DNA from 3 places in the Bacillus sp. GW821-FHT01G09 genome. Region 3 is predicted to be linked to each of the others. Evidence: riboswitches for the same ligand, from Rfam matches in the RefSeq annotation. Region 3 holds a riboswitch; each other region holds the start of a gene.

Region 1 (4,662 bases), 150 kb from region 3:
GTTCAGCAGCTGGATTCATTTGGTTATGGGTTCTTAATACCGATTTTCTTTGTGATGGTCGGTGTGAAGCTGGATATTTGGACTCTTTTTCAGGATAAAACAATTTTAATCATGATTCCGCTTCTGCTGCTGGCGCTGTTAGTCAGCAAAATCATTCCTGTCATGTACCTAAAGAAGTGGTATGATAACCGAACCATTTTCGCGTCTGGTTTCCTGCTGACATCAACGCTTTCGCTCGTGATTGCCGCTGCAACAATCGGCCAGCAGCTTCACGTGATCAGTGCAAATATGTCAGGAGCGCTCATTTTAGTAGCCGTCATTGCAAGTATTTTTACGCCGATCTGTTTTAAAAAATTATACAAACGGGAAGAGCAGCCGGAGGAGAAAAAGACGATTACGTTCATTGGCGCCAATCAAATGACTTTGCCTGTTACACTCGAATTGCCAGAGGAAGAGTATGACGTGCGTGTTGTACACGTCTATCAAGAGAATGCGGAGGAAAAGCTGTCAGAATCAGTGTTTGCTGTTGAAACAATTTCTGACTATGAACACGAGACGCTTGAATCACTCGGCATTTTTGAAACGGATATCCTCGTTGTGGCGACAGGAAATGAAGATATGAATGCAGACATTGCTTTACTTGCAAAAGAAAAAGGCACAGAAAGAGTCATTGCAAGCGTAGGATCACCGGAGCATGAAGCAGTTCTGAAGGAGCAGGGAATCAGCATCTTTTCTATTCTGCTGTCGACAAAAACGCTGCTTCGCGCACTGATTGAAGCGCCTGGCGTCATGAAGCTGCTCACGAACCAAGAGTCTTCGCTGTATCAAATTAATATGGAGAACAGTAAATACGACGGTGTGATTTTACGGGAATTCCCTTTAACAGGTGACGTCATCTTTGTCAGGATCTTCAGAGGTGTGGACAGCATCGTTCCTCATGGGGATACAAGGCTGAAACTTGGAGACCGTTTAATTGTCACCGGATCTCGGGGATACGTAACGGATCTTAAGAAAACATTGGAAGGATAAATCTTGACCAAATAAGGATTCGTGTTAATATAGAGGTGCAGAACAATTCAATATGTATTCGTTTAACCACTAGGGGTGTCCTTCATAAGGGCTGAGATAAAAGTGTGACTTTTAGACCCTCATAACTTGAACAGGTTCAGACCTGCGTAGGGAAGTGGAGCGGTATTTGTGTTATTTTACTATGCCAATTCCAAACCACTTTTCCTTGCGGGAAAGTGGTTTTTTTATTTATCAGAGGGGGAATGATTTGTGAAGTTTTCAGAAGAATGCCGCAGCGCAGCCGCAGAATGGTGGGAGGGGAGCTTTGTCCATCCGTTCGTTCAAGGAATCGGTGACGGAACGCTTCCGATTGACCGTTTTAAATACTACGTACTTCAAGATTCCTATTATTTAACGCATTTTGCAAAGGTGCAGTCATTTGGCGCAGCTTATGCGAAGGACCTTTTTACAACGGGGCGGATGGCAAGCCATGCCCAAGGTACATATGAGGCGGAAATGGCGCTTCATCGCGAGTTTGCCGAGCTGTTGGAAATCAGCGAGGAAGAGCGTAAGGCGTTTAAGCCGTCTCCTACAGCGTACTCTTATACATCCCATATGTACCGTTCGGTTTTGAGCGGGAATTTCGCAGAAATCTTAGCGGCCCTGCTGCCATGCTACTGGCTTTATTACGAGGTTGGTGAGAAATTGCTGCATTGCGATCCTGGGCATCCGATTTATCAAAAGTGGATTGGGACGTACGGCGGTGACTGGTTTAGACAACAGGTTGAGGAGCAAATCAACCGCTTTGATGAGCTGGCGGAAAACAGCACGGAGGAAGTGCGTGCCAAGATGAAAGAGAATTTTGTCATCTCCAGCTACTATGAATATCAATTTTGGGGAATGGCCTATCGAAAAGAAGGCTGGTCTGACAGCGCCATAAAAGAGGTGGAGGAATGTGGAGCTTCACGCCATAACGGATGACAGCAAGCCGGTAGAAGAGCTAGCGAGAATCATCATTACGATTCAGAATGAAGTTGATTTTATTCATATTCGGGAACGCTCAAAATCGGCGGCGGATATTTTGAAACTGCTCGAGCTTATTTTTGAAGGCGGTATAGATAAACGAAAGCTGGTGATGAACGGGCGCGTGGATATTGCACTTTTCTCTACTATTCACCGCGTGCAGCTGCCAAGCGGAAGCTTTTCACCGAAGCAGGTCAGAGCCAGATTTCCACACCTTCATATCGGGAGGTCGGTGCATTCACTGGAGGAAGCGGTTCAAGCAGAAAAGGAAGACGCGGACTACGTGCTGTTCGGCCATGTGTTTGAAACGGATTGCAAAAAGGGTCTTGAAGGCAGAGGAGTATCTTTGCTGTCAGATATCAAACAGCGGATTTCCATCCCGGTTATAGCCATCGGGGGGATGACGCCGGACAGGTTAAGAGACGTAAAACAAGCAGGGGCAGACGGCATCGCTGTTATGTCAGGAATTTTCTCTTCCGCTGAGCCCTTGGAAGCAGCCAGACGATATTCCCGCAAGCTAAAGGAGATGCGCTATGAAAAGGCATTATGAAGCAGTGATTATTGGAGGCGGAATTATCGGTTCCGCGATTGCTTATTATTTGGCAAAGGAAAACAAAAGCACCGCATTGTTTGAAAGCGGAACAATGGGCGGCAGAACGACAAGTGCCGCTGCCGGAATGCTGGGCGCCCATGCCGAATGCGAGGAACGTGACGCGTTTTTTGATTTCGCTATGCACAGTCAGCGTCTGTACAAAGGTCTTGGAGAAGAGCTTTATGCATTATCCGGTGTGGATATCAGGCAGCATAACGGCGGTATGTTTAAGCTTGCATTTTCTGTAGAAGATGTGCTGCAGCTGAGACAGATGGACGATTTGGACTCTGTCAGCTGGTATTCAAAAGAAGAGGTGTTAGAAAAAGAGCCGTATGCGTCTGGTGACATCTTTGGTGCATCTTTTATTCAGGATGATGTGCATGTGGAGCCTTATTTTGTTTGCAAGGCATATGTGAAAGCAGCAAAAATGCTTGGGGCGGAGATTTTTGAGCATACGCCTGTCCTGCATGTCGAACGTGACGGTGAAGCCCTGTCCATCAAGACCCCTAGCGGAGACGTATGGGCTAATCATGTTGTCGTTGCCAGCGGAGTGTGGAGCGGGATGTTTTTTAAACAGCTCGGACTGAACAATGCTTTTCTCCCTGTAAAAGGGGAGTGCCTGTCCGTTTGGAATGATGATATCCCGCTGACAAAAACGCTTTACCATGATCACTGCTATATCGTACCGAGAAAAAGCGGCAAACTGGTTGTCGGCGCGACAATGAAGCCGGGAGACTGGAGTGAAACACCGGATCTTGGCGGATTGGAATCGGTTATGAAAAAAGCAAAAACGATGCTGCCGGCTATACAGAATATGAAGGTGGATCGTTTTTGGGCGGGACTCCGGCCGGGAACAAAGGATGGAAAACCGTACATCGGCAGACATCCTGAGGACAACCGTATTTTATTTGCGGCGGGCCATTTCAGAAATGGGATCCTGCTTGCTCCCGCAACGGGCGCTTTGATCAGTGATCTCATCATGAATAAAGAGTTCAACCAAGACTGGCTGCACGCATTCCGAATTGATCGCAAGGAGGCGGTTCAGATATGATCCTACAGCTGAACGGTAAAGACGTGAAGTGGGAAAAAGACACAGGTACAATTCAAGACCTGCTGGCGTCGTATCAGCTTGAAAATAAAATCGTTATCGTGGAAAGAAATAAAGAAATAATCGGGAAAGAACGCTATCACGAGGTTGAGCTTTGTGATCGTGATGTCATTGAAATTGTCCATTTTGTAGGAGGCGGATGAGCATGTTAACAATTGGCGGAAAATCATTTCAATCAAGATTGCTGCTGGGCACGGGGAAATACCCATCGTTTGACATTCAAAAGGAAGCAGTAGCTGTTTCCGAGTCTGATATTTTAACATTTGCTGTGCGGAGAATGAACATCTTTGAAGCATCTCAGCCGAATTTTCTGGAACAGCTTGATTTATCCAAATATACGCTTTTGCCGAATACAGCGGGCGCCAGCACTGCTGAAGAAGCGGTTCGGATTGCAAGGCTGGCAAAAGCGTCAGGCCTTTGTGACATGATTAAAGTTGAAGTCATCGGATGCAGCCGTTCCTTGCTGCCTGACCCTGTTGAGACATTAAAAGCGTCTGAACAGCTTCTTGAAGAAGGCTTTATTGTGCTCCCGTACACGTCGGATGACGTTGTGCTGGCGAGAAAGCTGGAAGAGCTCGGCGTTCATGCCATCATGCCGGGTGCATCTCCGATTGGATCAGGACAAGGAATCTTAAATCCTTTGAATCTGTCGTTTATTATTGAACAGGCGAAAGTGCCGGTCATCGTGGATGCTGGAATCGGCTCGCCTAAAGATGCGGCATACGCAATGGAGCTTGGAGCGGATGGCGTACTGCTCAATACGGCTGTATCGGGAGCTGACGATCCTGTGAAAATGGCTCGTGCCATGAAGCTCGCGGTGGAAGCAGGACGCCTTTCTTATGAGGCGGGCCGAATCCCGCTTAAGCAATACGGAACGGCAAGCAGTCCGGGAGAAGGTCTTCCTGTATGACGGGCAGGTATTCAAGGCAGG
Region 2 (4,662 bases), 440 kb from region 3:
CCTGAGCGATTTTTCCGCCTTTGACATGTACAGTTCCCTGTACTTCTTCTCCAGGAAAATATGCGTCTTTCTCTAAAATAGTATCAACTTTTGCTGCTCCAATTCCGGCACTTGCCGCAAGCTTCTTAAAAAGTGACATGTTAGATCTTCCCCTTTTTCTTTTTTCTCAACAGATATACGTAAGAAGGAGGAAAAAAGATTCATCTGATTCATACTTTTTTCCTATTATTCGTCTCGGCCTAGGGACAGACTAAGAAAATAAAGGAGTGGATGGAAGTGAATAAAGAAAGTTTGGTTGCAGATGAATTACACAGAATGTTTTTGGCTGGTGAGCTGCAAATCACAGTAGAGGAGGATATAAACAATATTTCCGAAAGGCTGAGAAACGGTGATCTCAGTTTAGACCGATTAAGCGGTGAAGACGCGTTTATAAAAGAAACGGTAAACGAGGCTTTAAGAAGAGTGGAGCAATAAAAAAGAGACGGCATCTCATCTTTGAGATCCCGTCTCTTTTTGTGGTCTTTACTGCAAGATAAAAGCGTAATTGCTCACCCGAGCCACCCCTTTTCTAACAGAAGATCTGACAGTTCATCATGGAGATAAACAGTTGTATCTAATTGATCATGCAATGCTCTTCTGATGTGGGGATTTTCGGCTTCTGTTATTGCGACAGTGTATTTGTTAATGCTGGTTTTTATTGTTGTTAACAAATCAAGAATATCTTTGGGACAAAGACTTTGTTCAATGGGAAACCACCTCCTTTGTTTTTTTAGCAGCTCCTGATAAGAAAGTATTTGGCTTTGTTTCTTGCTTCTATACAAAATGCTATAATAAGCAACAAATTTTGTTGGGGGGTGTGATGATGAAGCAGATTATTGCGATGGGGGGCGGGGGTTTTTCGATGGATCCGGATAATTTGTCCCTCGATCAATATATCCTCAATCAATCAAAACGAGAGCAGCCTCGTATTTGTTTTTTGCCGACGGCGAGCGGAGATTCCCAAAACTATATTCAGCGGTTTTATCATGCATTTAAAACACTGGATTGTGTGCCGTCTCACTTATCTTTGTTTAAGCCGCCATCAACAGATTTAGCTTCTTTTGTTATGGAAATGGACGTGATTTATGTTGGCGGTGGAAATACGCGGAATTTACTTGTGTTATGGAAAGAGTGTGGGCTGGATCATATTCTCAGGGAAGCATGGAAGAACGGTGTGGTTGTAGCTGGATTAAGTGCCGATGCGATCTGCTGGTTTGAAGAAGGGGTGACAGATTCAGCCGGACCGCTGACAAGTTTGAAAAGTTTAGGTTTTTTGCAAGGGAGCTTTTGTCCCCATTATGACGGGGAAAAGGATCGGAGACCGGCATACCACCAGCTGATATCTAACAAGTTCTTATGCAGTGGCTATGCAGCGGATGATGGGGCTGCTCTCCATTTCATAAATGATCAGCTGTTTCAGACTGTGAGTTCAAGGTCGGGTGCAAAGGCATATCGGGTGATGATGGCTGAACATGAAATAGCTGAAATCCCGTTGCCGGTCAAATATTTAGGGTGAAATTGGCTGAATATTATCTATATTCCTCTTTTTTTCAGATTGATTTTATGATAAGATGAGTGCGAAATCAATAGTTACTGGGGGTGCCCGCTTTCGGGCTGAGAGAGAAGGTAAGCTTCTTAACCCTTTGGACCTGATCTGGTTCGTACCAGCGTGGGGAAGTAGAGGAATTGTTTTTGTTATTGTCGTGCTGGGCAATAATATGTTTCTTTCTGACTGTAACCGGGTTCATTTATATGAATCCGGTTTTTTGTGCTGGTTATGGGCTTGATTTTGTCCTTTCAAATGTAGAGAGGGGAAGGAAAGTAATGCAAAACAATTCAGTGCAGCAAGCCAACATTTCCATTATGTCAAGTTTTTCAGGCAGCAAGAAGGTATACGTGGAGGGTTCTTCTTCGGACATCCAAGTGCCGATGAGGGAGATTGCATTGAGTCCGACGACGGGATCGTTCGGCGAAGAGGAAAACGCGCCTGTGCGTGTCTATGATACAAGCGGACCGTATACGGACCCTGAAGTAACCATTAATATTCAAGAAGGATTAAAGCCGCTCCGCCAAAAATGGATCACAGAGCGCGGTGACGTGGAAGAGTATGAAGGTCGGGCTATAAAACCAGAAGATAACGGTTATAAAAAAGCAAATCCAAACGTAAGCTACCCAGGATTAAAGCGGAAACCGCTGAGGGCGAAGGCAGGTCAAAATGTCACACAAATGCACTATGCAAAAAAGGGGATCATTACACCTGAGATGGAATTTATCGCCATTCGTGAGCATGTGTCTCCTGAATTCGTCAGAGACGAGGTAGCCAGCGGCCGGGCGATTATTCCTTCAAACATTAATCACCCTGAAAGTGAGCCAATGATTATCGGCCGGAATTTTCATGTGAAGATTAATGCGAATATCGGGAATTCAGCGGTTACGTCATCCATTGAAGAAGAAGTGGAAAAAATGACGTGGGCCATCCGCTGGGGAGCAGATACAATGATGGATCTCTCTACCGGAAAAGATATTCATACGACGCGTGAATGGATTATCCGCAATTGCCCCGTGCCTGTGGGAACTGTTCCGATTTATCAGGCGCTTGAAAAAGTAAACGGCGTAGCGGAGGATTTAACGTGGGAGATTTATCGTGATACGCTAATCGAGCAGGCAGAGCAGGGAGTGGATTATTTTACGATTCACGCGGGTGTTTTGCTTAGGTATGTACCGCTGACTGCCAAACGGACAACTGGTATTGTGTCACGCGGGGGAGCGATTATGGCGCAGTGGTGTCTGGCTCATCATCAAGAAAGCTTTTTATACACACATTTTGAAGAAATATGTGAGATTATGAAAACGTATGATATTGCTTTCTCTCTTGGGGATGGTTTGCGTCCCGGATCAATTGCTGATGCCAATGACGAAGCGCAGTTTGCTGAATTAGAGACGCTTGGAGAGCTGACGCAAATTGCCTGGAAGCATGATGTTCAGGTGATGATTGAGGGTCCTGGACATGTTCCGATGCATAAAATCAAAGAGAACGTCGATAAACAAATGGACCTTTGTAAAGAAGCGCCTTTTTACACATTGGGGCCGCTGACAACGGATATTGCTCCGGGATATGACCATATTACTTCAGCGATCGGAGCGGCGATGATCGGTTGGTACGGGACAGCAATGCTTTGTTATGTAACGCCGAAGGAGCATTTAGGGCTGCCAAACCGTGATGATGTTCGTGAAGGAGTCATTACATATAAGATCGCTGCGCACGCTGCGGACCTTGCAAAAGGGCATCCCGGAGCGCAACTCCGGGATGATGCGTTATCGAAAGCCCGTTTTGAATTCCGCTGGCGGGATCAGTTTAATTTATCTCTTGATCCGGAGAGAGCCCTTGAATACCATGATGAAACCCTGCCTGCTGAAGGAGCAAAAACCGCTCACTTTTGTTCCATGTGCGGTCCGAAATTTTGCAGCATGAGAATTTCACAGGATATTCGGGATTATGCGAAGAAAAACGATCTCAGTGAAGCAGAAGCCATAAATAAAGGATTAAAAGAAAAAGCAAAAGAGTTTGTCGATACGGGAAGCAATTTATATCAATAAAAAAATGAAGATGGAGAATGCTCCATCTTCATTTTTTGTAGAAAAACAGAGAGCGTCGAAGCGGCGGAATGCTCTGTTCAAAACGGAAAACATTTTCTGGATCATATTTCGTTTTGACACGGCGGAGTCGTTCAACGTTTTCGCCGTAATATGTTCTTGGCCAGTTTCTGATTTCGATATCTGGCCAATTTACGTAGTCTCCCATCGTTTCTTTCGAAAGGGACGTTCTCAGCCCCTCAATCCAGCGGACGTTTTGTCTTTTTTCTTCAGGAGATGTCCAGTTTGTTAAGTATTCCTGGGCGATGATTGCATCACGATAATAAAATGCCGTTTGGTCGGGAGCGATCCGTCCGGCTGCCCCGCCGAGTGCTTGCTGCCAGACACTGGCGTTTTGATTCGGAGCGTGCTCTAAAAAGTGTTTTATTGTTGAAATCGCACGTTCTGATAATGGCTTTTCAATGAAAGAGCCGGAGCGTTTCATTTTTTGAGGCTGATTGCCTCCCGGGCTGTTAAAAAAGGTTACCGCTTCGATGAACGGCATTGTTTTTACCATTCCGCTTGTTGGGCTTCCTGCTTTCAATAAAGGCTTTAACAGTTTTTTTAACTCTGTTTTTGGCCCGACAAATTGGCCGAGGGCTTCTATGCGGTTTACTTCTTTAGGCCAAAACTCTATTGATGATGTAAGCCGGTCATCTGTATACGGGGCCCAGTGCTGCCACGTGTTAAATACTTCCTCAAAATCATCCCATCCCCATGTTATAGAAAAAATCGACACTTGAGAGATGGGCACTGCTTTAAATGTCATGGAGGTGACTATGCCGAAATTGCCTCCTCCGCCTCCCTGAGACGCCCAAAATAAGTCTGGATGATTAGAACAGCTGACTGTAATCAGATCAGCGCCCTCTTTTTCGTCTGCTACGATCATCTCAAGCTGCACGAGGCTGTCGCAAGTAAGGCCGGCAGCCCTTGTTAAAAGTCCAATTCCCCCTCCGAGAGTTAAACCTGTGAGCCCTACATTAGCAATGG
Region 3 (4,662 bases):
GCATTTGCTTTCTGGCCGAACAGAAGCTCGTCATACACCGTATCGGTGACGAATTGATGCTCAGGGTTTTGAAAAACAAATCCCATCCGTTTACGCAATTCTTTTTCTTTATATTTCTGCAGCGGCTGGTCATAAAGAAGGATTTTGCCGCTTTGCGGTTTCATGAGACGGGCCAGAACTGATAAGAGCGTCGATTTTCCAGTGCCGTTCGGACCGACAAGCGCCGTTAAAGAGCCTCCGCGCAACGAAAAGCTGATGTCTTTGAAAATCGCCTGCTGTCCTCTCGCGAACGAAAGGCTGCTGACTTCAAGCACACTCTCCCCAGAAGGGGCTTTCTTCTTTTTGACATGCCCGGCAGGAATAGGCTCTTTGAACAGCATCTCTTTTGATAAAGTAAACGGCATACTCAGCTTTTCCTGCAGATGACAGACCTTTGGAATGGCGATGCCCAATTTCTTTAGTGTCTCCACTTCGTGTTGAAATAGATTTTTCGTCAGGCCATCCAGCGCCTTTTTGCCTGATTTGTCGAGTACGATCGTTCTCTCAATCCAAGGCGCCCATTCATCAAGCTGGTGCTCAATGACGAGGAGGCTGAAACCTTTTTCCCGCTGAAGATCCTTCATCAGATGAACGAACTCCCGCGCTGAGAAAGGGTCTAAAAGAGAGGTCGGCTCATCTAAAATAATAAGCTCAGGCTCCATCGCCAAAATACAGGCGAGAGCCACTTTCTGCTTTTGTCCTCCTGAAAGGGTTGAGATCGTTTTTTCTTTTAAATGGGTAATGCGTAATTTTTCTAATACGGCGTTGATTTTCTCTGTCATTGCTTCTTTTGGAATTTGCAGATTTTCCAGCCCGAACGCAATTTCATCCTCTACCGTCAGCATGCAGAACTGCTGATCAGGATCCTGAAAAACGACCCCGGCATGCTGAGCAATCGTTTCGGAGGTTTCAGCATCTGTGACCGGCTTTTGAAATAGAAAGACATGTCCGGACTGAATGCCGTCGCAAGCCTCCGGATATAGACCGTTTAAACAAAGGGCGAGCGAGCTTTTACCGCATCCGCTCGGTCCTAATAATAAAACGCATTCTCCTTTTTGAATCTCAAACGAAATGTCTTGAAAAACCGGTTTCTCGTCTTCTTCATAAGAGAAGCTGAGCTGCTCAACCGTCAGAAGCTCATCAAAGGCTTGCATGTTCTGACGCCCGCTTCCGTTTCTTTTTCAGTTCCTTTCCGAGTGCCATTCCGTTTAACACACCTGTATAAGCGAGAGAGTCGCTGACAGCTTTTCCGAGAAGCCCCGCCAAAAGCGCGCCGGAAATGAGACGGATCACAAGCATAATGAGCAGATAACCTGGTGAATAGGCTGCATAGCCAGAAACAAAGAGATCATAGATAAAGCTGGCTACTGAAGACCCCATACCGGCCAGCATAAGGACAGGGAGAGAGTATGCTTTCCAGCGTGTTGCAAGAAATACAGCCTCAGCCCCGAGCCCTTGAACAATGCCAATGACGATGACCATCGGGCCAGACGGATTTCCCAGCAGGCACTCAACGAGAGCGGCAATGATTTCAGAAACGAGCGCCGCACCCGGTTTTCGAATCATGTACGCGGCGATCACAGAAACGATAAACCAAATGCCGTAAATCGGTTCATAGGCGATTGGCCCAAACATACCTGCAAGCACGTTTCCGAAATGTGTAAATAATAAATAAACAACGGCAAATACGATACTGATAACGGACATGATGACAATTTCTTTTACTTTCCAGCTTTTCATGTTATCCCTGCTTTCTGTTTTTTCTTGATGGACTGTTAGCCGAAAGATTCACAGTCATGGTGATGTGGTTTGTTTGCTGCTCAGCCATGCGGAAAACGGCTTCCAATGTGCTGAATACGTCATGCGCATCCCCGTCAAGCTCGCTCGCGTAATGGACACCCTGTACGAAAGTGCCTTGGGCTTTTGCAATGTCGACAGCCTTCCTAATCAATCCCATATAATCCGGCTCGTTCATTGGATAAAGGGCAAATTGGCACGGCGCTTCCGCCTTCAAGCCTCGGACAGCATCTTCATTGACACGCTTATCACCTTTGGAAAGATATGTATCCCCCTGTGTGTCACCCGGGCATCCAATGGAAAACGTGCCGTTCATGACGATGTGTTTTTCGCTGTTTGCTGCATGAAGGTAAATGGCTTTTGCAGCATCGAATACATGATCAATCGATCCGCGTAACACCGTGCTGATATGGTCGGTTTTCGTCCATACATTGGATGTATCTGTTTTTTTCAGCGCAGACTTGATCACACTGATAAAATCATCCGTCATCGGATATAAAGAGAAGCGAAAACCGGCGATTCTGCTTGTACCGCAAATATGCTCCATTTCTCCGACCTCCTGTTTTTTTGGTAAAATAAAAAACTGCATATCCTAAGGGAATATGCAGTCATAGATCGATTAAGCGCACAAAAAAATACACCATTCGGTCAACCTGCACTTCCCCACGCTGGTATTATCCAGATCGGGTCATAAGGGATCAAAGCGCGTTTCTTCCGCGCTTTATCTCAGCCAAAACAGCACCCCTAGTGCTTTCCGTATACAATTTTTTATTTTGACATCATAATAGATGATAAGAATCATTTTGTAAACAACGAAATCATTTTTTTCATATAGGGACGGGAGAGGATGATCAAATTTGGAAAAAGGAAACATATTAATTGTGGAAGATGAAGAAAAAATCGCCAGGGTTCTTCAGCTTGAATTGGAATATGAAGGATACAGCGTCACCATCAAACACAATGGCACAGAAGGTCTGGATGCGGCAGCGAAAGGCGGGTATTCCTTGGTGCTTCTTGATGTCATGCTTCCGGGGCTTAGCGGACTGGAAGTGCTGCGCCGCTTGAGAAAAACGGATCCGCAGACACCGGTCATATTATTAACGGCGCGAGACAGTATTCCTGATAAGGTAACAGGTCTGGACATCGGTGCAAATGACTATGTCACCAAGCCGTTTGAAATCGAGGAATTGCTTGCGAGAATCAGGGCGGCGCTGCGGCAAAATGGAACAAAAACGGAAGATATCGGCACCTTTCTTACATATGACGATTTGCGGGTGAACGAAAAAACCCGTGAAGTGAGACGCGGAGACAAAGAGGTGGAATTAACGCCGCGGGAATTTGATCTACTCGTCTATATGCTAAAGCATCCGCAGCAAGTGCTGACACGGGAGCAAATTCTAAGCTCGGTATGGGGATTTGATTATATCGGTGATACAAATGTCGTGGACGTCTACATAAGATACATCAGAAAAAAACTGGACTATCCTTACGAAAAACAGCTGATCCATACGATACGCGGGGTCGGCTATGCCATTAAGGGGTAAACGATGAAGCTGAAGACCAAGATTCATCTATACACATCAATATCACTGTTGATTTTATTAATTTTGGTGCATACCGCAGTCTATCTCATTTTTTCGTCTGCGCTGACATCAAAGGATGCATCCCGGCTTGCTGATGAGACGGATAACATTGCCGAAGCGCTGCGTGCCGCTGAAACAGAAGGAGTGGCTTTGCAGGATATGCTGCAGGCCTATCTTCCGGCAAAGGGCATGGTGCGTGTAGTGAATGGTGATCAAAAAGCCGTTATGACGATCACAAAAGAAAAAGCCTATAAAGATTTTCCTCTCTCTTTTCATAGCGGAGAAACGGCAGATGTGAGGAAACATGACGGCAAGCTGTTTGCCGAGGCTGCTGTTCCGGTGATTTGGACCGATGGACAAGTGGTTTCTCTTCAGCTGGTTGAAAGGCTTGAGAACACAGAAGAGAGTCTGTTTCTGTTGAAAATCATCTTAATCGCTGCAAGTGCTGCTGTCTGCATTGCTTCTTTTTTTGCAGGCAGCTTGCTAGCCCGCCGAATCATCAATCCGATCAGACGATTAATGATCACAATGAAAGACATACAGCGAGACAAAGAATTTAAAACGATTTCTTTAGAAGGACAGTCCAACGATGAATTGTATCAAATGGGGCTGACATTTAATGAAATGGCAATGATGCTGAAGGAGCACTATGATAAACAGCAGCAATTTGTTCAAGATGCTTCACACGAATTGAAAACGCCGCTCACCATTATAGAAAGCTACAGCAGCCTGATGAAGCGGTGGGGGGCAAAAAAGCCGGAGGTGCTTGAGGAGTCGATAGAAGCCATTCACTCAGAAGCGGTGCATATGAAAAAACTGACCAATCAGCTTTTGGCGCTGGCCAAAAGTCATCAAGAGCTTGAGCTTGATCTGAAAACAATCGATCTGATTGAAGCGGCGCGCGCGGTTATGCAAACGCTCCAGTCCGTTTATCAGCGTGACATATTGCTTGAAACTGATAAAGAGAGCCTGCTTGTAAAAGCTGATGAAGAACGCATCAAGCAGCTGTTGACCATTTTGCTTGATAATGCAATAAAGTATAGTGAAAAGCCTATTGAGATGTCAGCTGGAACGAGGAATGGACGGCCATTTTTATCAGTGAGGGATGAAGGCATCGGAATACCTGAGGAGCATATCCCGCATTTGTTCGAACGGTTCTACCGGGCAGATGAAGCACGAAACAGAAAAACAGGCGGAACGGGTTTAGGCCTTTCCATTGCCAAGCAAATCGCCGATGAGCATG

What was found. A riboswitch is a leader RNA that binds a small molecule or an ion and turns the genes downstream of it on or off. The one in region 3 is predicted to bind thiamine pyrophosphate.
Region 1: linked by a shared signal. The riboswitch ahead of tenA (thiaminase II) and the one ahead of thiU (HMP/thiamine ABC transporter substrate-binding protein ThiU) in region 3 are both predicted to bind thiamine pyrophosphate.
Region 2: linked by a shared signal. The riboswitch ahead of thiC (phosphomethylpyrimidine synthase ThiC) and the one ahead of thiU (HMP/thiamine ABC transporter substrate-binding protein ThiU) in region 3 are both predicted to bind thiamine pyrophosphate.

Annotation. Positions count from the first base shown of each region.
Region 1 covers NZ_JBWKWL010000002.1:289,832-294,493, forward strand. The annotation lists gene AC07VD_RS06880 (monovalent cation:proton antiporter family protein) at 1-1,029, shown strand, start outside; TPP riboswitch at 1,091-1,199, shown strand; gene tenA (thiaminase II) at 1,279-1,989, shown strand; gene tenI (thiazole tautomerase TenI) at 1,964-2,581, shown strand; gene thiO (glycine oxidase ThiO) at 2,565-3,674, shown strand; gene thiS (sulfur carrier protein ThiS) at 3,674-3,874, shown strand; gene thiG (thiazole synthase) at 3,871-4,641, shown strand; gene thiF (thiazole biosynthesis adenylyltransferase ThiF) at 4,638-4,662, shown strand, end outside.
Region 2 covers NZ_JBWKWL010000002.1:2,744-7,405, forward strand. The annotation lists gene spo0M (sporulation control protein Spo0M) at 1-139, opposite strand, end outside; gene AC07VD_RS05385 (hypothetical protein) at 271-474, shown strand; gene AC07VD_RS05390 (spore coat protein) at 549-821, opposite strand; gene AC07VD_RS05395 (Type 1 glutamine amidotransferase-like domain-containing protein) at 863-1,555, shown strand; TPP riboswitch at 1,625-1,732, shown strand; gene thiC (phosphomethylpyrimidine synthase ThiC) at 1,864-3,636, shown strand; gene AC07VD_RS05405 (FAD-binding oxidoreductase) at 3,665-4,662, opposite strand, start outside.
Region 3 covers NZ_JBWKWL010000002.1:441,836-446,497, forward strand. The annotation lists gene AC07VD_RS07750 (ABC transporter ATP-binding protein) at 1-1,193, opposite strand, end outside; gene AC07VD_RS07755 (ECF transporter S component) at 1,180-1,779, opposite strand; gene thiU (HMP/thiamine ABC transporter substrate-binding protein ThiU) at 1,781-2,383, opposite strand; TPP riboswitch at 2,480-2,592, opposite strand; gene ykoG (two-component system response regulator YkoG) at 2,694-3,380, shown strand; gene ykoH (two-component system sensor histidine kinase YkoH) at 3,384-4,662, shown strand, end outside.